DNA from 3 places in the Bradyrhizobium sp. LeoA1Lang genome. Region 3 is predicted to be linked to each of the others. Evidence: riboswitches for the same ligand, from Rfam matches in the RefSeq annotation. Region 3 holds a riboswitch; each other region holds the start of a gene.
The links. Region 3 has a riboswitch for cobalamin ahead of metE (5-methyltetrahydropteroyltriglutamate--homocysteine S-methyltransferase). Riboswitches for the same ligand answer to the same signal wherever they lie in the genome.

Region 1 (7,670 bases), on a different contig from region 3:
CCAGCGCTGCGTTCACGTCCTTTAGCAATGCGGGCACGATAAGGTCGTCGCGCGGATCGGCTGCCGAAATCTGGGGCGGCGGTACGGTCGTCAACAGCGGCACTATCGAAAACCTGGGAAGCGGCTCGGCGGCGGATTCGAACGGAATTCTGATTCGAAATAACGCTGCGGCTGAGGTGACCAACAGCGGCACCATCACGGGCGGGGTCAATGCTATCAACTTCGCGCTTGCTGGCGGCAGCCCCGCCGGCGCGACGCATACCTTGCGCTTGCAGACGGGCTCCGCGCTCAACGGCAATGTCGTGGGCGGCAGCGGCGCCGACAATTTGATCCTGGAAGGGACCGGCACCGAAAACATCGCGAAGTTTCAGAATTTCGAAACGCTGGCAATGAGCGGCGTCGACTGGACGCTGAGCGGCTCGGGCACGTTCTCCACGAGCACGACCGTGCACGCGGGCACACTTCGAGTGAACGGGCAGCTCAATAGCCCTGTCGTCAACGTGCGAAGCGGCGGCACGCTCACGGGCAACGGAAAGGTTGTCGGCAACGTCACGAATGCCAGTGGCGGCAACGTGCGGGTTGACAGTGGCACGCTGGCATTCGACGGCAATTACATCCATCAGATGGGCGCGTTCTTCACCGTTGGCGTCACCCCTTCGAGCAGTGGCGCGCTCCAGATTACGGGGGCCGGCCATACCGCCACCCTCGACGGCGGCACCGTGCGCGTCATTGCGAGCCCCGGCAACTATGCTCCGAATACGCAATACACGATCCTGACCACGACCGGCGGCCGCACCGGCGCCTTCAGCGGAGCCAGCTCGAATTTCGCGTTTCTTGATCCGTCGCTCGCCTACGACGCTAACAACGTGTACCTCACGCTGGTGCGCAATAGCGTCGATTTCGCCGGCATCGGCAGCACGCCGAACCAGATCTCGGCGGGACGCGGGCTTGAACTCCTCGGCATGAACAATCCGATGGTCGGCGCAGCGCTTCTGCTGACGCCGGACCAGGCGCGCGCCGCGTTCGACAGCGTGTCGGGCGAAGTCTATCCCAGCCTGCATTCGCTAATGGTGGACGAGAGTGCGCTGTTGCGCGACGCCATTCTTGGCCGGCAGCGGCAGGACACCGTGCAAGAGCCAACCGGACAACAATCGATCGCGCTGGCGGATGAGGACGATGCCGCGCTGTCTTATGCAAAGAAAGCGCGCAACGCCAAGGCCGGCCCCCAATGGCCGGTCAAAGCCCAGCCTCCTGTCATCGCGCCAGTCTATTCCACATGGGTTCAGGGCTACGGCAACTGGACGCGGCTGAACGGCGACGGCAATGCCGCGACGCTTCGTTCGGCCACCGGCGGCGCCGTCGGCGGTGTCGATGTTACGCTCGATCACATCTGGCGATTTGGCGTTGCAACTGGCGGCGGGAGGACGGACGCGCGTGTCGATGCTCGCCTCTCATCCGGCACGATCGACACATTCCACATCGCAGCTTATGGCGGTGGCCAGATCGGCGACATCCTGCTCCGCACGGGGGCCGCCTACTCGCGTCACGACATTTCGACGACACGAATGGTCGCTTTCCCCGGCTTCGGCGACATCGCCAAGGCGAACTACAGCGCCGGCACGGCCCAGATCTTTGGCGAAGCTGCACATCGCCTGCAGACCGGCTGGATGACCACCGAGGCCTTCGCGGATCTCGCTTATGTCCGCATCCGCAGCGACGGCTTCAGAGAAACCGGAGGACCGGCGGCTCTGACCGTGGCCGCCAACGACACCTCGGCAACGTTCACGACCCTCGGTCTTCGTGCGCAGGCTCCGATCCCTGCACCAGGGCCCTGGCTGACCACGGCTCGCGGCGCGCTCGGATGGCAGCATGCCTATGATAACGTGACGTCTGCCGCATCGATGTCGTTCGCCGCCAGCCCCACGCCATTCGCCATCACCAGCGTTCCCATCGCGAGAGATGCCTTGCTTGTGGAGGCGGGTCTCGACACGTTGATGCGGCAAGACATGAGCCTGGCCCTGCTCTACACTGGCCGGATCGCCACTGATGCCAGTTTGCACGCCGTCAAAGTCAACGTCGCCATCAAGTTCTGAGAAATTGTTGACGATGCCCGAGACGAACCACATCGCAAACAGCAAACAGGTCGCGATGCCGATCCAGCGATGGGTGATGTAAAGCCACCGCCGTCCTCGCCGGATTATGGCGCGACGCATGATCAAAACTTCACGTTGATGGACACTTCTGCCGTGCGCGGCATGCCGAGCAGCCATTGCCCGGAAGGCGCGGACGTGGCGTAGACGGTGTCGAAGAGATTGTAGATACGAAGCGCGACCGCTGTTTGCTCGTCAGGCTTCCAGCGTAGTCCGCTGTTGACCACGGTGTAGGCGGGCCGAAGCTGGGTATTGGCGTTGTCGGAAAAGGTTTGCCCCACGATCTGCACACCGCCATAGGCGGACCAGTTCGGCGCGAAGTCCCAGGTCACCCAGACGTTCGATACCTGCTGCGGCACGTTGAGAGGAACGTTGCCGGCGTAGCTGACGAGTTTGCCGCCTACCACCTGGCTGAAGTTGTCGTACCTGGCCTGCAGCACCGCGAGATTGGCATCGACACGCCAGCCATCGTCTAGCGCCAGGCCGATCGACGCTTCGATCCCGCGCGAGGATTGCTGGCCGACTTGCAGCGCGAGGCCGGCGGGATTGTTGGGATCTGGGACCAGCAGGTTGTTCTTGACGATTTGGTAACCTGCCAGCGTCCATTCACCACGACCGCCCCAGAACGACTGCTTGATTCCGATCTCGCTTTGCTTGCCCGTGGCAAGCTGGAAGCTTTTCTGCGTGGCCGACAGCGAGATGAGATTGGTGACGGGATCGACGGCTGTCGCATACTGTCCGTAAAATGCGAGGTTCGAGACCGGGGTGTAGACCACTCCGGTTCGCCAGCTCGTACCCGACAGCGAGATATCGAAATTATTCGTTGGTGTCCTGTAATCGGTGCGGTCGACATCCGGTCGGTCGAACCTGATGCCGCTTACAACGGACAACTGATCGGTCAGCGACAGCCGGTCCTCGGCAAACAATGCGTATTGATTGACAATCGCATTGTAGCCGGGCGTGGTTCGCGTCGTCGTGACCGCAAACGACCCCATGTCGCCGGCATAGGGGCTAACCGAAGACGCGCCGCCATAGGGTGAATTGTTGGTGTGGGTAAAGTCCACCCGGTTGATGTCGAAACCCGCAACGAACTCGTTGGCGAAGCCCAGCAGATGGCCACGAAACGTTGCGTCCATCCGGTTGCCGACCTGAGCCTGGTCGTGGAAGATCTCGATGTAGCTGGTTCGGTTGATCAACTGTGTCGTAGGATTCCAACTATAATTCTCGACATCACGCCAGTGCCGACGGCTGGTCAGGTAGTAGAGTGTGTTCTGGACCTTGACTCCGTCCGCCGCGTCCCACTCGGTCTTGAACTGGCTCCAGTTATCCTGATAGCGGATCGCGCTGTCGAGCACGTTGTAGTTCTTGAACCGCAACGCGTCGTCGATTGCGCCGTTGATCAGCGGTGTGCCGAAATAGCGCGAGGGGCTTCGATTGCCGTAGTCGTTCGAGAGTGTGAAAGCGAGGTTTTCGGCGGCCTGGACCCGCACTGCGGCGGAGAGGCCAACATTCGATGTCTCGTCGCGGTCAACCCAACCGTTCGACATGTTGCCGACGGCATTGACGCGATAGGATACGTTCGGATTGATCGGGCCGCCGCTATCCACTGCAATGCGTCGCGTCGTATTGGTATCGAGCGACATCTCGGCATCGTTGTAGGGCGTCGTGACGGGTTTTTTGGGGATCACATTGATGATCCCGCCAATCGCGCCTTCGCCGTACAGAACGGAGGCTGGCCCGCGCATGATCTCGATGCGATCCGCCGACCACGTATCGAATGGAAAGGTCACGGTTCCGGCACCAACATAGAGGCGAGTGCCGTCATAAAGCGTCATCACCGAATTGCTTCCGGTGAAGCCGCGTGTGCTGAACGAGAGGCCGCCATTACCGGGGGCCGGGCTTGCGGTAAAGCCCACTGCGTTCTGGGTGACCGCGTCCGTGACACTATGCTGGCCGCGCTCTGCGATGGTCTGCGACGTGATCGTTTCGACGCTGGCGGGCGTCTGCAGTGGAGTGAGGTTGAGGCGGCTGCCACTCGCGTTCTGCTTGTTCAGGCTCAGCGTCGGCGATGGCGTGTCGGATGTTGCGATCGAGGGCATGGCGCTTCGTGCCGCCGCGGCTCGATTCGGCTGAGGTCGCGCCGCCGAAGTTGAACGCTCATGATCGAGGCGCTTGGGTTTTGCCGGAGGCTTTTGCGGCTGGGTAACGCTGACCGGAGGCAAGACATGGGACGAATCAGGCTGCTGGGCCTTCGCCGAACAAGACTCGAGCAGCAGAACCGGGAGGAAATATCTGAAAGCGAGCCGGGCAGCATCACGCTGCCTTGGGATAGTAACGATAGAGAGCACGAGCAGACCTCGGTATGACGTCAGTGGCACGTCACAGCGAACGAGGTCTCGCTCGAACGTGCCTATGGCACGCTGGGCGAAAGCAATGTCTGTACTCCCCGACCGACATTTTCGCGTGTGACCACGGCTGACGGCAGGTCTCCTGGCTTGCGGGTCCTAACCTTTCGTCGCCTTCCCAGGACCGAGGCTCCCAGTGGCGTATGACGAAAGATTCGCCGCTTACAGTTGCGGGGGCAGCCGTGGCTTAGGGGAGAAGTCCCGCACCACGTTCCCTTTTGATCCCCGTCGAGGGGAACCGTCACTCGTGATCTACGGGGGTGTCTGAGCCGAAGTCAATCCTGTCATTGGGCCGGCATCAGGACACCGCGCGGATCCACGTCGCGGCGGAGGATGTGCAACTCTTCCGCTGTCGGCGCCTCGGTTTCGGGAATCGATGAAAGGTCGCCGAGGTCGAATCCGGTGGCGTCCCGCAGCTCCTGCCGGCGGACGCCGCGGTGGATCGAGTGGACCTTCATCCGCCCGGCCTCGCGGTCGAAGTCGAAAAGACATTTGGGGGTGACGACCATGCAGGGGCCGCCCCAGTCAAGGCCGAGCTTCCTGCGCCCGTCGAGCCCTCCCGGGTAGCCGACGCCGGAGACGTAATCGACCTTCTCGACGAAGTTGCGCCGGTCATGGTGTGGCATCATCACATATTCGCGGCGGAACAGCGTCATGTGCTCGGGCTGCAGGATGGGGCCGACGAGGCGAACCTTGGGCCGGTCGTGCGGGCCGACGCAAACACTGTTGATGTTGCCGACGCGGTCCACCTGCACTGCACTGCTGAATCCGAAGCTTACATCGCCGCGTTTGAGCACGAACTGGCCCGGATAGTCGACCATCTGGGACTCGCACGGCAGGTCGCGCAGCATCGCGCTGTGCTCCGAGTCGGGCAGCCGGTCGATCTCGCTGAAGTCCGGGTTATGGTAGCAGCCGGCGAGCAGGATGGTCAGGTTCGGCGCATGCATGCGCTTGGCGAGCTCCATGGCTGCAAGCGGGATGCCGGTCCCGAACAGGGCCGCCGCTGCGCCCGTGAGGAGACCCGTGAAGCCGACCTCGCGATCGGCAAAGCTGCGCGCCAGTGCGACGGCGAGCGTTTCGTTGAGGGTGGCGGGCGCGGTCATGCAAGGCTTCCGAGATCGGTGAGACGGGAAAGTTGGGCGGCGCCGAGCTTGTCCAGATAAGCGAAATGGTCTGCCGTCCGGCGGACCCAATCATCAAGGTATCCGGCGAAGGTGCCCTCGCTTGCAGAGGCCGCCACATAGGCATCGAGATGGGTATCGTCGGCGAGATATCGCCCCAGGGTAGGCGTCGGATGCGCGCCCCATGGGACCTCCACCACGGCGCTGATCCGATAGGAGGGCAGCTCGACGAAACGGGCGTGCCGCTTGATGAAGGATCTTGCTACGATCTTTTCCGCCGTCACGATGACACGCTCGCACGAGCGGGCCATGAGCACGTCGCCGCTTTGCGGCAGCAGCCGCCGCGCCGGCGTTACGATGTTGCCCTGCTCGTCAGCCGCGATGGCGTGGATCACCACCACATCGGGATTTGCCGCCGGGAAAGCGTGTAGCCTGCGGCCGGTGATGGGGCAGGGGAATTCCTTGATCTCGTCGTTGTAGGTGACGACATCATTGCCGCCCAGAAACTTGGCCGGCCAGAAGTCGAAGCCATCCTGGTTGGCGCGGAAGCGGTCCCAGCAGGCCATCTCGGGATAGTCCACGACTTTGAGGCGTCCGCCTTCCACCGCGCGGCGATAGTTGCGTGCCAGGCCGTGCTTCTCCAGCCCCACATAAGACGTTTCCACCTTCTTCAAGCAGCCGGCGCCTGCCAGCATGTCGACATCGAAGGAGTGGGCGGATCCGATGATCGTCAGGTCACGCCGGCCTTGGCGGATCAACTCGCGCGCGAAGGCCATCGGTTTCTGATAGACGGCGAAGCCGCCGAGAGCGAGCCGGCAACCGTCGGGAACGCGTCCGGCGGCTTCCGCCAAGGTAATCAACTTCGAGGCAAGTGGAGCTTTGCTCATGCGAATCCGTCCGCACGTGTGCGCTGCCGGCGGAGCATGCTCCACCAGACGGCGAGGATGATGACGAGGCCCTGGGCGATCAGGAACACGATGGGGTCGATGCCGGCGAGAACCATGCCGTTGCGCAGCACGGCGACGAACATGACGCCGAGCACAGTGCCGATAAGGCGACCATAACCGCCATTCAGGCTTGTTCCGCCGACGATGACCGCGGCGATCACGTCGAGTTCGATGTGCTCGCCGACGGTGGCGCTGCCCGAGTTCAGCCGCGAGACCAGCATGATGCCGCCGATCGCCGCGAGCACCTGGACAATGATGAACACGGCAATGCGGATGCCCCGCACGGGCACGCCATAGTGCGAGGCTGTGATCGGGTTGCCGCCGACGGCATAGAGGTGGCGCCCGAAGCGCAGTTGCGACAGCAAGAGCCAGCCAACTCCGATCGTGCCGGCCATGAGAACAACCGGTGTGGGCAGGCCGAGAACGGAGCCGTACCATAGACCGTCGAGCGCCTTCGGCATCGGCCCGATGGTGAGGCCGTCGCTCACGTAGAACGCGACGCCGCGCAGCGCCGACAGCAGCCCCAGCGTTGTGATGAACGACGGGATCGCCCAGATCACGCGCAGCGCCCCGATGAAGGCGCCGATGAGGACTGCAATGCCGACTGCGAGTGCGCTTGCGGTCACGAGCGACCAGCCGAGTTTCACGACCAGGAGCGACATCACGGTTCCGGCAAGGCCGACGGTTGCTCCCACCGACAGGTCGATCTCGCCTGCGATGATCACCATCGTCATCCCGACCGCGATCATCGCGACGACCGAAGTCTGGGTGAGGAGCGTCGCGAAGTTGGCCACGGTCAGGAAATTCGAAGCCGTCGCCGAGAAGTAGATGATGAGTGCCGCCAGCGCGATGCCGACGCCGATCTCGGCGCGCCAGGAGGCCAGGGCCGCCTTCAATCGCGCAGGACTGATGCCTTCGCGAGGTTGGGCGAGCGTGCTGTTCATGGACATGAGTTCTCGCAGGAAGATTCGAGGGGCTCCAAGGAACTTCGCGCCTTAGTTGGACAACGAGCGCACGAGGTCCAGATATTCTTTCACCGGCTGCTGA
Region 2 (7,670 bases), on a different contig from region 3:
TGGCTGGAGGAGATCGAAGGCGCGCGGGCGCTGGAATTCGTGGAGCGGCAGAACGCCCTGACGCTAGAGAAATTCACCGGCACGTCATTTGCCGCCGATCGCGACGCGCTGGTCGCGATCTTCGACCGGCCGGACAACATTCCCTATGTCACCAGGCGCAGTGGGCTACTCTACAATCTCTGGACGGATGCGCAGAATCCGCGCGGCCTGTGGCGGCGCACGACGCTCGGGGAATTCCGCAAAGCCAATCACAACTGGGAAATCCTCCTGGACGTCGACCAGCTTGCCGCCGATGAAGGCGAGGATTGGCTCTTGAACTGGACGTCCATGCGGCCGGGAAATGATCGGCGCGCGATCCTCGGCCTGTCGCGCGGCGGCAGCGACGCGGTGATGCTGCGCGAGTTCGACATGGAGGCGAAGCGCTTCGTCGCCGATGGCTTCATGCTGCCGGAGGCGAAGGGCGGCGTCGATTGGGTCGACGACGACACGCTGCTGCTGTCGAGCGCCTATGGCGAGGGCATGGCGACCACATCGGGCTATGCCCGGACTGTCAGGCTGTGGCGCCGCGGCGAGGCCGCCGAACGCGCGCCGGTGGTGTTCGAGGTGCCGGCCGACCATATGAGCGCATCCGCTCAACTCGATGATTCCGGGCCGGTCCCACGGATGTGGTTCGTCGACCGGCTCGATTTCTTCAACTTAAGTGCCTGGCTGGGCGACGAGACGGGTACGAAGACGAAGCTCGATCTGCCCACCAGCATTTGGCTGCTCGCCTATCAGGACTGGTTCGTCGTCAAGCTGCGCGAGCCGTGGACGATCGGAGGCAAGACCTATGCGCCCGATACGGTGCTCGGCATGTCGCTGTCAGCCTTCCTCGCAGGCAGCCGCGACTTCACCGTCGTGTTCGAGCCGGAGCCGCGGCGGGCGCTGCAAGGCTTCTTCTGGACCGAGGGCCGGCTGGTGCTGTCGATCCTCGATGAACTGCGGCCGGTGTTCGAGATCTGCACGCCATCGGCTGGTGGCTGGACGCGCGAGCGGCTCGAAGGGCTGCCCGGGATCGGCGTCGTCGATGTCTGGCGCCTCGACAGCCATATTTCCGAAAGCAAGGGCGACCTGCTCGCCAATGTGCAGGACCCGCTGACGCCGTCCTCGCTGATGCTGATGGAGAAGGTCGGAGCGCCCACGGTGCTGAAGCAGGCGCCGAAGACGTTTAACGCGGATGGACTCGTGGTTACCCAGCATGAGGCCATCTCCATCGACGGCGAACGCATCCCCTACGTGCAGACCGGCCCCGCGACCGAGACCGGCGATGCGCCGGTGCACTTGACCGCCTATGGCGGCTTCGGTCTTGCGATGAAGCCGTATTACAACCCCGCGCTCGGCAAGCTGTGGCTGGAGCGCGGCGGCACCATTGTCGAGGCCAATATCCGCGGCGGCGGCGAGTTCGGCACGCGCTGGCACGACGCCGGCCGCTATGCGGGCAAGCGGTTGGCGCATGACGACTTCGCGGCCGTCGCCGCCGATCTGGTGAAGCGCGGCGTCACGCGGCCCGGGCGGATCGCGGCCGAAGGCGGATCGAACGGCGGCATCCTGATCACCAACATGCTGGTGCGCTATCCCGAACGCTTCGGCGCGCTGTTCTGCACCATCCCGCTGATCGACATGCGCCGCTACACCAAGCTGCTCGCCGGCGCGAGCTGGATCGCCGAATATGGCGATCCCGACAAACCCGAAGAATGGGCGTGGCTGCAGACCTACTCCGCCTATCACATGGCGAAGCCCGGCCAGACATATCCACCGATCCTGATCGCGACCACGCGCCGCGACGACCGCGTGCATCCCGGCCACGCCCGCAAGATGACCGCCAAGCTGCAGGCAATGGGATATGAGGCCCATCTCTACGAGCCCGCCGCCGGCGGCCACGGCTACGGCAAGGACAACAAGGAACGCGCCGCGTTCATGGCGCTGGGGCTTGGGTTCTTGCGGGAGAAGATCGGGTGGGTGGATGGTGCGTGATTGTTCCACTCACCGCTGTCATTCCGGGGCGCGCGCAGCGTGAACCCGGAATCCATTTTTCCGCCCGCGTATGCTGCGCAATGGATTCCGGGCTCGCGACTTCGTCGCGCCCCGGAATGACGCGGGGGAGCGATCACGCGCACGCGAATTCCAGGATCATGTTGTTCGCGGGCATGTCTACCGCCTCCTCCAATGACAGACCGACGCGCCCCGCCAGCTTCTCGATATCGGTGATGTCGCGCACGCCCCAGTCGGGATCCTGGTTGCGCAAGGATGTGTCGAACACGGCGTTGCTGAGAGCGGTGTGCTTGCCGTCGCGCTTGAAGGGGCCGTAGATGAACAACCGGCCGTCGTCGCGCAGGCGGCGGGCGGCGCCTTCGAACAGGCCCTCGGCGACGCGCCAGGGCGCGATGTGGATCACGTTGGCGCAGAACACCGCGAGCAGCTTTGGCAGCTCGCCGCCCTCAGGCGCAGCACCGGGCCAGGCCGGATCGGAGAGATCGATCCTCAGCGGCGGACGGATGTTCGGAAGGGCGGCGTATGCGCGCCAGGCCGCGATGCTCTTCAGATGCGCGTCGTTGAAATCGCTCGGCCACCAAATGATGTCGGGGGTCCGCTCCGCGAAATACACGACGTGCTGGCCAGTGCCGCTGCCGGCCTCCAGCACGTCGCCGGATCGGCCCAAAAGAAATTTTTCTAGCACCGCCCAGATCGGCTGATGGTTGCGATGAAAGGCAGCCGCATCAAGCCGGCCGTCGGCCTCGACCCGCCCGCCGTCCTTGCCGAATTCAACCACAAACTCTGGCATGATGCTCTCCTTTGCCTATCGTACAAAACGCAACACCGTAGCGATCCTGCTATTCCGCGCGCGCCGTCGCAATGCGCGATTTGGGCGCGCCTTCATCATAATGGTTACGGCCGTAGCCCCGGATGAAACGGAAGCGTAATTCGGGGCGAGCGCACCCATCTCTCCGCTCGTCATTCCGGGATGCGCCGAAGGCGCAGGCCCGGAATCCATTGCGCCGCATGCGCAAGTGGAAGAATGGATTCCGGGTTCTCGCGGAGCCTGTCATCGGGCCGCGCTTTGCGCGGACCCGTTGGCGAGCCCCAGAATGACGAGCTGAGAGATGGATTGCTTCGCTGCGCTCGCAATGACGGGGGATGGAGCTACCGCGCCACGCGCTGCAATTCCTTCGTCAGCACGTCCAGCGCGTCGGCGAGCATCACGCCGCCGCAGACGGTGAGACGTTCGGGAAGCACAATGCGTTTCTCCGGCGGATAGAAGTGCTCCAGCGCCGGATGCAGCAGGAAGGCGCGGCCGTTGTCTTCGGCGCGGTCACCGGCCTCCGAGACCAGGATGAAGTCCGGTCTCAGTTGCACGATCGCTTCCAGCGAGGCGTAGCCGCCGGCCGCGACGCCGAGGTCGCCGGCGGAATTGAGGAGGCCCGCTTCGGTGAGCAGCGACGACACCAGGCTGTCGCTGCCGGACACCCAGCCACGGCGCGCCAGCGGCAGCACGCGATAGTGCTTGCCGGTCGCGGCCTCGCGCGCATGGGCGATCGCGGCGTCGAGCCTTGCTATCGCGACCTTTGCGCGGTCCGGATGCCGCACGATCTCGCCCATCTCGCGGATCTGGTCCTTCACCTCGTCCAGCGTGCGCGGCACGGTGAACTCGACGAGATGCAGGCCGTTGGCTTTCAAGAGCTCGCGCGTCGCGCGCTTGTCGAACAGGCTGGCGACGACGATGTCGGGCTTCAGCACCAGCACGTCCTCCGCGCCGCCGGAGAGAATCGGGAAGCGGCGCGCCGTGTCGGCGGCGAATGATTGCCAGGCCTCGCGGGAGAATCGGCTGAGGCCCAGGATCTGCTGGGGATCGGCGAGCGAGAGCAGCAACTGATCGCTGCAGACGTTCATCGAGACGATGCGCGGCGCGCTCGCCGCAAGCGCGACAGTGGTGGACAGGGCGAACGCTGCAAGGAATGCAGCGAGGCGCCGCATCAGATCTCCGCCCACGGCACGATCACCGTCTCGCGCTGATATTCGGCGCGGAAGGCGCTGACGCGGAACACATCGGCCATGACCGTTTCCGACAGCGCATCCGCCGGCGCGCCCTGCGATGCGAGGCGCCCTTGCGCCAGCACCAACGCATGGTCGGCAAAACGTGCGGCAAGGCCGAGGTCGTGCGTCACCACGATCACCAGCACGCCCTTGTCGGCTGCCGCACGCAACCCCTTCATGACGTCGATCTGGTGGCGCGGATCGAGCGAGGCGGTGGGCTCGTCCGCCAGGATGATCGGCGCCTCCACCGCAAACACGCGCGCCAGTGCGACGCGGCTGCGCTCGCCGCCGGAAAGCTCGGTGACGCGGCGCTCGGCGAACTCCATGACGTCGGCGGCCTGCATCGCCCGCACCACCGCCTCGACATCGCGCGGGGACAGCCGTGCCGGATCGGTGGCACCATGCGGATAGCGGCCGAGCGCGACGATGTCGCGCGCGGGTAGCGGCCAGTGCACCATGTGCCCTTGCGGAAGATAGCCGAAGCGTTTGGCCCGTTCGCGCAGCGGCAGCGCGGCGAGCGCCTCGCCACCCACCCTGATGACGCCATCGGAGGGAATGAGGCCGGCGAGCGCGCGCAGCAACGTGGTCTTGCCGGCGCCGTTCGGACCGACCAGCGCAACGAGATGACCTGAGGCGAGTTGCAGCGACACGTCGCTGAGCACGCGGCGGCCGGCGAGCGCGACGTTGAGATGTTCCGCGACAAGCGCCGTCATGCGACGCCTCCGCCGAGCGCGCGGCGCTCACGCATGATGAGATAGAGGAAGAACGGCACGCCGATGATCGAGGTCAGGACGCCGACCTTGATGTCCGAGGTCGACGGGATGATGCGCACCGCGATATCGGCCGCGAGCAACAGCGCCGAGCCGGCGAGCGCGCTCGGCACCAACAGCCGCGCCGGGTCGTGGCCGATCACGGGCCGCATCAGATGCGGCGCGACCAGGCCAATGAAGCCGATGGTGCCGGTGACCGCCACCGCGCCGCCGACGCCGAGCGCAACGCCTGTGATCACGAACAGCCGCAGGCGGCCGACATCGACGCCGAGACTTTGCGCGGTCTCTTCGCCAAGCGTGAGCGCACGGAAGGCGCTGGCCTGCGAGAGCAGGATGGCTGCACCAGCAACGATGAACGGCAGCGCCAGCGCGACATGCTGGAAGCTGCGATCCTCCAGCGAGCCCAGCAGCCAGAACGCGATCTCCAGCACCAGGAACGGATTGCTGGCGAGGTTCATCACCAGCGCCGTCGCAGCGCCCGCAAGGCTCGAAATCGCAAGCCCGGCGAGGATCAGGATCAACAGCCCCGCATTGCGGCCAGCGATCGCGAGCAGCACGAACACCGAGCCGAACGCGGCGATGATGGCGGCGACCGGCAGCGCATAGGAGCGGACATCGGCCAGCCCCAGCGCGATCACCAGCACCGCACCGAACGCCGCCGATTGCGGCGCGCCGAACAACGAGGGCGAAGCTAAGGGATTGCGCAAAAGGCCCTGCAGCGCCGCGCCTGACAGGCCGAGAATGGCGCCGATCGCGAATGCCAGGATGGTCCGCGGCAGGCGGATCTCGCGCACGATCACCTGCGTCACATCGCTACCGCCACCGAACAGCGCCTCGATCACCGTCAGCGGCGACAGCCGCACCGGGCCGGTGCCGAGCGAGATCAGCATCAGCAGGGCAACCAACGCAATCATTGCAACGGTCGCGCCCAACCGTCGTCGCGCGGCGAGACCCGCCGCTATCGTGAAATCCTGTGCACTCATCGCGCCCTGCTTCTTGCAGCGAATTCGGTGGCAGACAAGCGACACCGGAACAAAAAAGCGTATTGGGGATGGGGCGCCGCAGTTCGCCGGGATTGACTCACGTGCCGCCAAAATCCTAGATGGCCCCGACGGTTCCTATCGGGATCAAAAGGGAATGCGGTACCGGGAAACTTCCCTCAAGCCGCGGCTGCCCCCGCAACTGTATGCGGTGAATCCTTCGTCTTATGCCACTGGGCGTCTCGGTCCTGGGAAGGCGACGAAGGGTAACGACCCGCGAGCCAGGAGACCTGCCGTCTTACGTGGTCACACGCGACGATGTCGGTCGGGGAGTACAGGCATTTGCTTCACCTGAAGCGCGAAACGCGATGGTGAGCCTCGGATCGCTGTGACGTGCCACTGACGTCATACCGAGGTCTCGCCGATGTTCTCTGCTATCACCGCCACCAAGCAACGCCGGGCGCTCCTGCTCGCGTCGAGCATGCTGGCGCCCGCCTTGTACGTTTCTGCCGCGCTGGCGCAGCAAGCGTCCTCCGAACAATTGCCACCGGTCGAAGTCAGAGCGCCCGGCGACCACAACCGCACCCGTGCCAAGCCCGCTTCCGACGGCACTCCAGGCCCCCGGCGTCCCGCGCCGGGCCAGGTGCCGACCACCGCGCAGCCGGCCGGCGGCGCAGGGTCCAGCGGCACCGCCGCTGGCGGAGCTTCATCCGGTGGCAGCGGCGGCAGCCCGCAGTTCGCCGGCATCGTCGGGACGTCCTCGACCGTGATCACGGCCGACGACATCGCCCATTCGCCATCGCACACCTTGCCGGAGATCATCGCGCAGGCGCCCGGCGTGCAGCTTCAATCGCTCTATGGCGGCGTGAACGGCGCCAAGACCTCGGTCGACCTGCGCGGCTTCGGCGCATTCGCCACCGCCAACACGCTGTTCCTGCTCAACGGTCGACGGCTCAACGACATCGACATGGCGCAGGTCGATCTCTCGACCATCCCGCTGGATTCGATCGAGCGCATCGAGATCACCCGCGGCAACAGCGGCGCCGTGCTCTACGGCGACAACGCGATCGGCGGCGTGATCAACATCGTCACCAAGACCGGCATCGGCGGCCCGCCGGTCTCGATCCGGGGCGAAGCCGGGTACGGCTCCTTCAACCAGCGCATGGCCGCGATCTCGACCGCGATGAATTCCGGGCCATGGTCGGCGTCGTTCTACGGCAACGGCATCAAGTCCGACGGCTACCGCGTGAACAATGCGCTCGACCAGCGCAACGGCGTCGGCAATCTCAACTACACGACGCCGGACCTGAAAGCATTCCTGACGGTGACCGGCGACGACCAGAAGCTGGGCTTTCCGGGTGGCCGGATCGTCGACCCATCCGCCGGCATCAACCAACTCGTCACCGACCGCAGGGGCGCCGCCACACCGTTCGACTACGGCAACCAGCAGGGCGCGAGCGCGACGGCCGGCTTCACCAAGACGCTTCTGAACGGCGTCGACCTGATCGTCGATGGCGGCTACCGCCAGAGGGATACGCAAAGCGCTTTCTTCGGCACCTCGCCATTGATCAGCGCGGCGTCGACCTACAATGACGCCGCGCTGCAGACCTGGTCGATCACGCCGCGGCTGAGCATCAACAATTCGATCTTCGGGATTCCGTCGTCGATCCTGACCGGCATCGACTATTACGACGCGACGTTCCACCAGCAGCGCGGCGCGTTCCGGGGCGTGCCGCCTATCCATACCTACGACCTGTCGCAGCAGTCGCTCGCCGGCTACTGGCAGCATACGGTCGGCCTGCTGCCCACGACGGACTTCTCCTATGGTGCGCGGGTGCAGAACACCTGG
Region 3 (7,670 bases):
CGTTGCCTTGCGAGCTTGAGGAGATCGGTGATCTCGCCAATGTCAGGCACGCGCGGTGAATGGATGTCGTAGACGCCGGGGCCGATTTCGTTCGGGTAGCGGTAATTTCGGAAGGCGTCGAGCAATTCCATTTTCGAGCGCGAGGTCTCGATCGAGATGACATCGGCGTCCATCGCCGCGATGGCGTCGATGATGTCGTTGAACTCGGAGTAGCACATATGGGTGTGGATCTGGGTTTCGTCCTGCACGCCGGAGGCGCAGATGCGGAAACTGTCGACCGCCCAATCGAGATAGGTCTTCCATTCCGACCTGCGCAGCGGCAGGCCTTCCCGCAGCGCTGCCTCGTCGATCTGGATCATGCCGGCGCCGGCCGCTTCGAGATCGTGCACCTCATCGCGGATAGCGAGCGCGATTTGCCGGCACACTTCGCTGCGCGGCAGGTCGTCGCGGACAAACGACCAGTTCAGGATGGTCACGGGGCCGGTCAACATCGCCTTCACCGGCTTTGTCGTCAGCGACTGCGCGAATTGCCACCATTCGACCGTCATCGGCTGCGGTCGCGAGACGTCGCCGTAGAGGATCGGCGGCCGGACGCAACGCGAGCCGTAGGACTGCACCCAGCCGAGTTCGGTGAAGGCGAAGCCGGAAAGCTGCTCGCCAAAATACTGCACCATGTCGTTGCGCTCGAACTCGCCATGGACCAGGACGTCGAGCCCGATGTTCTCCTGCCAACGGATGGCGCGCGCGGTCTGATGCTGCAGATAGGTCTTGTACGCGGTATCGCTGAGTGCGCCCTTGGCATGCGCGGCGCGTGCGTTCCTGACATCGGTCGTCTGCGGGAAGGAGCCGATGGTCGTGGTCGGGAAGCGCGTCAGGTTGAACCGCTCGCGCTGCACCTCGACGCGCTCGGCGAACCGGCTGGCACGATGGCGCGTGCCGTCATCGATGGCGGCGAGACGCTGGGCAACCTTCACATCGTGAATCCGCGGCGAGATCTTGCGCGCGGCCGCGGCGGCATCGGATGCTCGGATCGCTTCGGACGCATGGGCCCGGCCACTTCCAAGAGCCGCGCCGAGGGCGGCAAGTTCTTCGAGCTTCTGCGCCGAGAATGAGAGCCAGGTCTTCACCTCGGGATCGAGCTTCGTCTCCAGCGCGAGATCGATTGGCACATGAAGCAGCGAGCACGATGGCGCGATCTGGACGCGTTCCTTGCCGAGCTTTGCGACAACGGGCTCGAGCTGATCGAGGATCCGGCTCAGATCCGCGCGCCAGACATTCCGGCCGTCGATCACGCCGAGCGACAGCACGCGCTGCTTCGGAACATCCATGAGATCGCCGAGCTGTTCAGGCGCGCGCACGAGATCGAGATGCAGGCCGGCGACCGGAAGGTCAAACGCGACCGCACGATTGCCGCCGAGCCCGCCGAAGTAGGTCGCCAGCATGATCCTGATGTCCGGCACTGCTTTGGCGATTCCGGAATAGGCGCGCCGTAGGGCTTGCTGAGCGGCGGCGTCCAGATCAGTTGCGAGACAGGGCTCGTCGATCTGCACCCATTCCGCGCCGCGGGCAACGAGCTCGCGCAACACTTCGATGTAGACCGGCAAGAGCCTGTCGAGCAGCGACAGCGTGTCGTAATGCGCGTCCTTGGACTTGGCCAGTTTCAGGAACGTGACCGGGCCGATCAGCACGGGGCGCGTCTGATAACCCAGTGCCTTCGCCTCCTGATACTCTTCGATCGGCTTGCGCGAGGCGAGCGCAAAATACTGGTTCTTGCGAAGCTCCGGCACCATGTAATGATAGTTGGTGTCGAACCATTTCGTCATTTCGAGCGCCGCCACGCCGTGCGCGTGATGGCCATGTCCGCAGGCCTCGTCATGCGCGTCGGCCTTGGTGCCGCGTACCATCGCGAAATAGGTCGCAAGCGGCACTGCGCCGCCGGTCCAGCCATAGGTTTCCGGGATCGCGCCGACCATCGCGCAGGTGTCGAGCACCTGATCGTAGAACGAAAAATCGTTCGACGGGATCACGGTGATACCGAGCTTCTTCTGCCGCGCCCAATTGGCCGCACGGAGCCCGATGCCGGTTTCGATCAGCGTCTTTTCGTCCGATGCGCCGGACCAAAAGCGTTCCAGCGCGAATTTCAGTTCACGGCGCGGACCGATCCGCGGCGTTCCGAGAGATGCAACAGCAAGTGAAGTGGAAGACATTGGCTTAACCCCATGAGTTGGGGGCAAAGGCCGTAGTGACACGTCTGGATTCCCTGCGCGAGGTGTGCACGGAATCGCAACCGCACCACCGGGACACCCCGCCCGAGGACGTGTATGTTGTCGAGGCAGGTCTCCTGGCTCGCGGGTCGTTGCTGCGGTCCGGCCTTCCCGAAGCTTTGCAGGCTTCAGTGGCAATTGTGGACCGCGGCTCGCCGCTTACAGTTGCGGGGGCAGCTCCGGCTTCACACCGGCTTCCCTCTTAGCTCCGGAAAAAAGATCTCTCCGAAGAACCACGACGCGTTCACTTACCGGCAAGATCGCGCGAACGTCAACTCGGATGGCATCACGTGCGCGTGGCGCCGGTTGTTCACAGCGTCAACGGCATGGGCTGAAATTTTTGCGCTTCGCCCATACGTCCCATTGACACCATTCCCCAAATCGCACCAGATGTAGCTGTCACGGTCCATCATGACGCAAGGAATGGTGGCTAAGAGGGAAGCCAGTGATCGCGCATTTATCGCGAGAATCCGGCGCTGCCCCCGCAACTGTAAGCAGTGAGTTGCTCCCGACTTTAGACGTCACTGATGCGGGATCGCATTGGGAAGACGGGGAGTAACGCCGACCTGCGAGCCAGGAGACCTGCCGTGACAGCAAATAACGTCCACGGGCGGGGTGTCCCGGCGGTCGCTTGCAGGCTCATGCCGGTGCGCCGCCGGCATCATCACGCAGCGTCGCCTCCGGCATCCGGCCCCAACAAACATCACGGGGTCTGCAAGATGTCACTCTCTCTCGATCGCGAAGCCACCGCGTCGTCTCTCATTCACCTGCGCCCCGAATCGATCGCGGCGCCGGAGGCGCGGCTGCCGATGCAGGTGATCCGCCGCAACGGCACGGTGTCGCAATTCGATGCCGGCAAGATCTCGGTGGCAATGACCAAGGCCTTCCTCGCGGTCGAGGGTCATACGGCGGCTGCGTCGCGCCGCGTGCACGAAGCGGTCGAGGAATTGACCGCCGAAGTCGTCGGCGCGCTGTCACGCCGGATGAGCGAAGGCCGCACCTTTCATATCGAAGACATCCAGGACCAGGTTGAACTGGCGCTGATGCGCAGCGGCCATCACAAGGTGGCGCGCGCCTACGTGCTCTATCGCGAGGAGCGGGCGCGGCAGCGCGCCGAGCAGCAGGCCGCGAAATCAGCAAAGGCCGCGGCCGGCCCAATCATCCACGTCACGCTCGCGGACGGCAACAAGGTGCCGCTCGACCATGCGCGGCTGGCGATGATCGTCGGCGAGGCCTGCGCCGGGGTCGACGGCGTCGATGCCGCGCCTGTGGTGGCAGAAATCCAGCGCAATCTGTATGACGGCATCAGCCAGGATGAACTCGCGCTCGCCAGCGTGATGGCGGCGCGCACGCTGGTTGAGCAGGAGCCGAATTACGCCTATGTCAGCGCGCGCCTGCTGCTCGACAAGCTCCGCACCGAAGTGCTGTCCTTCGTGCAGGGCGCACCAACCACTGCGTCGCAGGCGGACATGGCCGTGCGTTATGGCGAATACTTCCCGGTCTATATCAAGGCCGGCATCCGCGCCGAATTGCTCGATCCCGAGCTCGGCCGCTTCGACCTGAACAAGCTCGCCGCGGCGCTGAAGCCGGAGCGCGATCTCGCGTTCCAGTTCCTCGGCTTGCAGACGCTTTATGATCGCTATTTCCTGCATGTCCGCGGCGACCGGATCGAATTGCCGCAGGCCTTCTTCATGCGTGTCGCCATGGGTCTGGCTTTGCGCGAGATCGACCGCGAGGCACGCGCGATCGAGTTCTACAATCTCCTGTCCTCCTTCGACTTCATGGCGTCGACGCCGACGCTGTTCAATTCCGGCACGCTGCGGCCGCAACTGTCGTCCTGCTTTCTCACCACTGTTCCTGATGATCTCGACGGCATCTTCAAGTCGATCAAGGACAACGCGCTGCTTGCCAAATATTCCGGCGGCCTCGGTAATGACTGGACCCGCGTGCGTGGGCTTGGCGCGCACATCAAGGGCACCAATGGCGAGAGCCAGGGCGTGGTGCCGTTCCTTAAAGTTGCCAACGACACCGCGATCGCCGTCAACCAGGGCGGAAAACGCAAGGGCGCGGTCTGCGCCTATCTCGAGACCTGGCACATCGACGTCGAAGAATTTTTGGACCTGCGCAAGAACACGGGCGACGATCGTCGCCGCACCCATGACATGAACACCGCCAACTGGGTGCCCGATCTCTTCATGCAGCGCGTCGAGGCCGATGGCGCATGGACGCTGTTCTCGCCGGACGAGACGTCCGATCTGCATGATCTCTACGGCAAGGCTTTTGCCGAGCGCTACGCGTCCTACGAAGACAAGGCCGCGCGCGGCGAGATGCGCGTATCCAAGAAGATCCGCGCGGTCGATCTCTGGCGCAAGATGCTGACCATGCTGTTCGAAACCGGGCATCCCTGGATCACCTTCAAGGACCCCTGCAATTTGCGTTCGCCGCAGCGCCATGTCGGCGTGATCCATTCCTCCAATCTCTGCACCGAGATCACGCTCAACACTTCGGATGAGGAGACCGCGGTCTGTAATCTCGGTTCGATCAACCTGCTCAACCATATCGGCGAGCGCGGGCTCGACTCGGTCAGGCTGAAGCGGACGGTCGCGACCGCGATGCGGATGCTCGACAATGTCATCGACATCAATTTCTACACCATCCCCGAGGCACGGCGCTCCAACCTGCGGCACCGGCCGGTCGGCCTCGGCTTGATGGGATTCCAGGATGCGCTGCACGTGCTGCGGATCCCGCTTGCTTCGGACGCGGCTGTTGCCTTCGCCGACACCAGCATGGAGGCGATCGCCTATCACGCGATCTCGGCTTCCGTCGATCTCGCCGCCGAGCGCGGCCGTTATCCGTCGTTCGAGGGATCGCTGTGGAGCCAGGGCATCCTGCCGATCGATTCGATCGAGCTGCTTGCCGAAGCGCGCGGTGAAGTCGCGATGGACCGCTCGCGCACGCTGGACTGGGACGGCTTGCGCGAGCGCGTCAAGACGGTCGGCATGCGCAATTCCAACGTGATGGCGATCGCGCCGACGGCAACCATCTCCAACATCTGCGGCGTGGCGCAGTCGATCGAGCCCGCCTACCAGAATCTCTATGTCAAATCCAACATGTCCGGCGACTTCACGGTCGTGAACGCCTTCCTGGTCCGCGATCTCAAGGCGCGCGGGCTGTGGGACGAGGTGATGGTCAGCGACCTCAAATATTTCGATGGCAGTCTCGGTGCGATCGACCGCATCCCCGATGATGTCAAGGCGCTCTACGCGACCGCGTTCGAGATCGACAGCGCCTGGCTGATCGAGGCGGCGGCGCGGCGGCAGAAATGGATCGACCAGTCGCAGTCGCTCAACCTCTATATCGCCAACCCCTCCGGCAAGAAGCTCGATGCGCTGTATCGCCTGGCCTGGCAGCGCGGCCTGAAGACGACCTATTACCTGCGCTCGCGCAGCGCCACCCATGTCGAGAAGTCGACGCTGAAGGGCACCGACGGCAAGCTCAACGCCGTTACAGTTGCCCCGGCGATGTCCACCGCCCCGGACTTGTCCGGCGCCATCGCCTGCTCGATCGACAATCCCGAATGCGAAGCCTGCCAGTGAACAGCGGAATAAGGAATAACACCATGCTCGACTGGTCAGAGCCCACCGCGCCCGCGCGCCACGCGGCCATCCCCGTCATGAACCTCGCCGCAGCCGGCAACCAGACCGGCCTCGGCGCCATCGATCGCCATGGCGGCCGTGTCTCGGTCGACGACAAGCGGATGATCAACTGCCGCGCCGACGTCAATCAGTTGCTGCCGCTGAAATACAAATGGGCGTGGGAGAAATATCTTGCCGCCTGCAACAACCACTGGATGCCGACGGAAGTCTCGATGCAGGCCGACATCGCGCTGTGGAAATCGCGCGACGGCCTGACTGAGGACGAGCGCCGCGCGATCAAGCGCAATCTCGGCTTCTTCGCGGCGTCCGAAAGCCTCGTCGCCAACAACATCGTGCTGGCGATCTATCGCCATCTGACCAATCCGGAATGCCGGCAATATCTATTGCGGCAGGCATTCGAGGAGGCCGTGCACACCCATACTTTCCAGTACATCGTCGAGAGCCTGGGGCTCGATGAAGGCGAGCTGTTCAACATGTACCGCGAGGTGCCCTCGATCACGGACAAGGCGGCATGGGCTCTGAAGCATACACAGCATCTGGACGATCCCGATTTCAGGACCGGGACGCCGGAAGCCGACCAGGCGTTCCTGCGCGACCTCGTCGCCTTCTACGTCATCTTCGAAGGCATGTGGTTCTACACCGGCTTCGCGCAGATCCTCTCGCTCGGCCGGCGCAACAAGATGGTCGGGATCGCCGAGCAGTATCAGTACATCCTGCGCGATGAATCCATCCACCTGAACTTCGGCATCGATGTCATCAACCAGATCCGAATCGAGAATCCGCATCTTTGGACGAAGGCGTTCCAGGAGGAGATTCGCGAGATGGTGCGGACGGCGGCCGAGCTCGAAGCAGCCTATGGGCGGGACACCATGCCGCGCGGCTTTCTCGGATTGAACGCGGCACTCTGCGAAACCTACATGCACTTCATCGCCAATCGCCGTTGCGCCCAACTCGGGCTCGCGCCGGTATTCGATGAAGCCGACAATCCCTTTCCCTGGATGTCGGAGGCGATGGACCTGAAGAAAGAGAAGAATTTCTTCGAGACCCGCGTGATCGAATACCAGAACGGCGGCGCGTTAAGCTGGGAGTAACCAAGGTCCCGGCGGTGGGACCCCTTCTTTTTGTGCATTCCAGACGGCACAAATCCGTCTTGCCAGACGCCATGAATAGGTGTTCATCTTTTGCAGCGATCCGCGCTCGATCGCCCAAAATAGTGAAGTCTCGTTCGGCCGATCCCGAGCCGGCGAGAGCCTGGGGACGGGAACCGCGCCATGGTCTATCGGCGAACCCATCAAGTGGTAAAGCGGCTGGCCGCCCGGCGCAGCGCCATTCTGGCTGCGGCACGCGAGGCGGCGGCGGATGGCGGCATGGCCGCGGTGCAGATCGCCCCGGTTGCGGTCCGCGCCCATGTCGCGGCCGGAACCGTGTACCGCTATTTCCCGTCCAAGGCCGATCTGATCTCCGAACTGATCGCCGAGGTCTCGCGCGACGAGCTTGCCGCGATTCGCCGGGCGGCCGATGCTGCGCCGGGGCCGTCCTCGGCGCTGGCCGCCGCGGTCACCACGGTTGCCGTCCATGTGCTGTCGCAGCGCAAGCTCGCCTGGGGCATCCTGGCCGAGCCTGTCGATGTCGATGTCACCGCCTCGCGGCTTGCCAGCCGGCGCGAGATCGCCGGCGAAATCGCCACTCGAATCGATGCCGCGGTGCGCGCCGGCCACCTGCCGGCGCAGGACACCGCGCTCGCCGCCAC

Region 1: linked by a shared signal. The riboswitch ahead of ACZYOF_RS10175 (TonB-dependent receptor) and the one ahead of metE (5-methyltetrahydropteroyltriglutamate--homocysteine S-methyltransferase) in region 3 are both predicted to bind cobalamin.
Region 2: linked by a shared signal. The riboswitch ahead of ACZYOF_RS36645 (TonB-dependent receptor) and the one ahead of metE (5-methyltetrahydropteroyltriglutamate--homocysteine S-methyltransferase) in region 3 are both predicted to bind cobalamin.

What each region holds. Positions count from the first base shown of each region.
Region 1 is NZ_JBVAPG010000021.1:2,171-9,840, forward strand. It holds gene ACZYOF_RS10170 (autotransporter domain-containing protein) at 1-2,093, shown strand, start outside; gene ACZYOF_RS10175 (TonB-dependent receptor) at 2,216-4,249, opposite strand; cobalamin riboswitch at 4,614-4,813, opposite strand; gene ACZYOF_RS10180 (CoA-transferase) at 4,840-5,658, opposite strand; gene ACZYOF_RS10185 (CoA transferase subunit A) at 5,655-6,563, opposite strand; gene ACZYOF_RS10190 (ABC transporter permease) at 6,560-7,573, opposite strand; gene ACZYOF_RS10195 (sugar ABC transporter substrate-binding protein) at 7,619-7,670, opposite strand, start outside.
Region 2 is NZ_JBVAPG010000181.1:486-8,155, forward strand. It holds gene ACZYOF_RS36620 (prolyl oligopeptidase family serine peptidase) at 1-2,013, shown strand, start outside; gene ACZYOF_RS36625 (DUF938 domain-containing protein) at 2,147-2,821, opposite strand; gene ACZYOF_RS36630 (ABC transporter substrate-binding protein) at 3,181-4,011, opposite strand; gene ACZYOF_RS36635 (ABC transporter ATP-binding protein) at 4,011-4,784, opposite strand; gene ACZYOF_RS36640 (FecCD family ABC transporter permease) at 4,781-5,755, opposite strand; cobalamin riboswitch at 5,937-6,133, shown strand; gene ACZYOF_RS36645 (TonB-dependent receptor) at 6,246-7,670, shown strand, end outside.
Region 3 is NZ_JBVAPG010000080.1:423-8,092, reverse strand. It holds gene metE (5-methyltetrahydropteroyltriglutamate--homocysteine S-methyltransferase) at 1-2,207, opposite strand, end outside; cobalamin riboswitch at 2,315-2,517, opposite strand; cobalamin riboswitch at 2,650-2,868, shown strand; gene ACZYOF_RS24880 (ribonucleoside-diphosphate reductase subunit alpha) at 2,984-5,860, shown strand; gene ACZYOF_RS24875 (ribonucleotide-diphosphate reductase subunit beta) at 5,884-7,011, shown strand; gene ACZYOF_RS24870 (TetR/AcrR family transcriptional regulator) at 7,192-7,670, shown strand, end outside.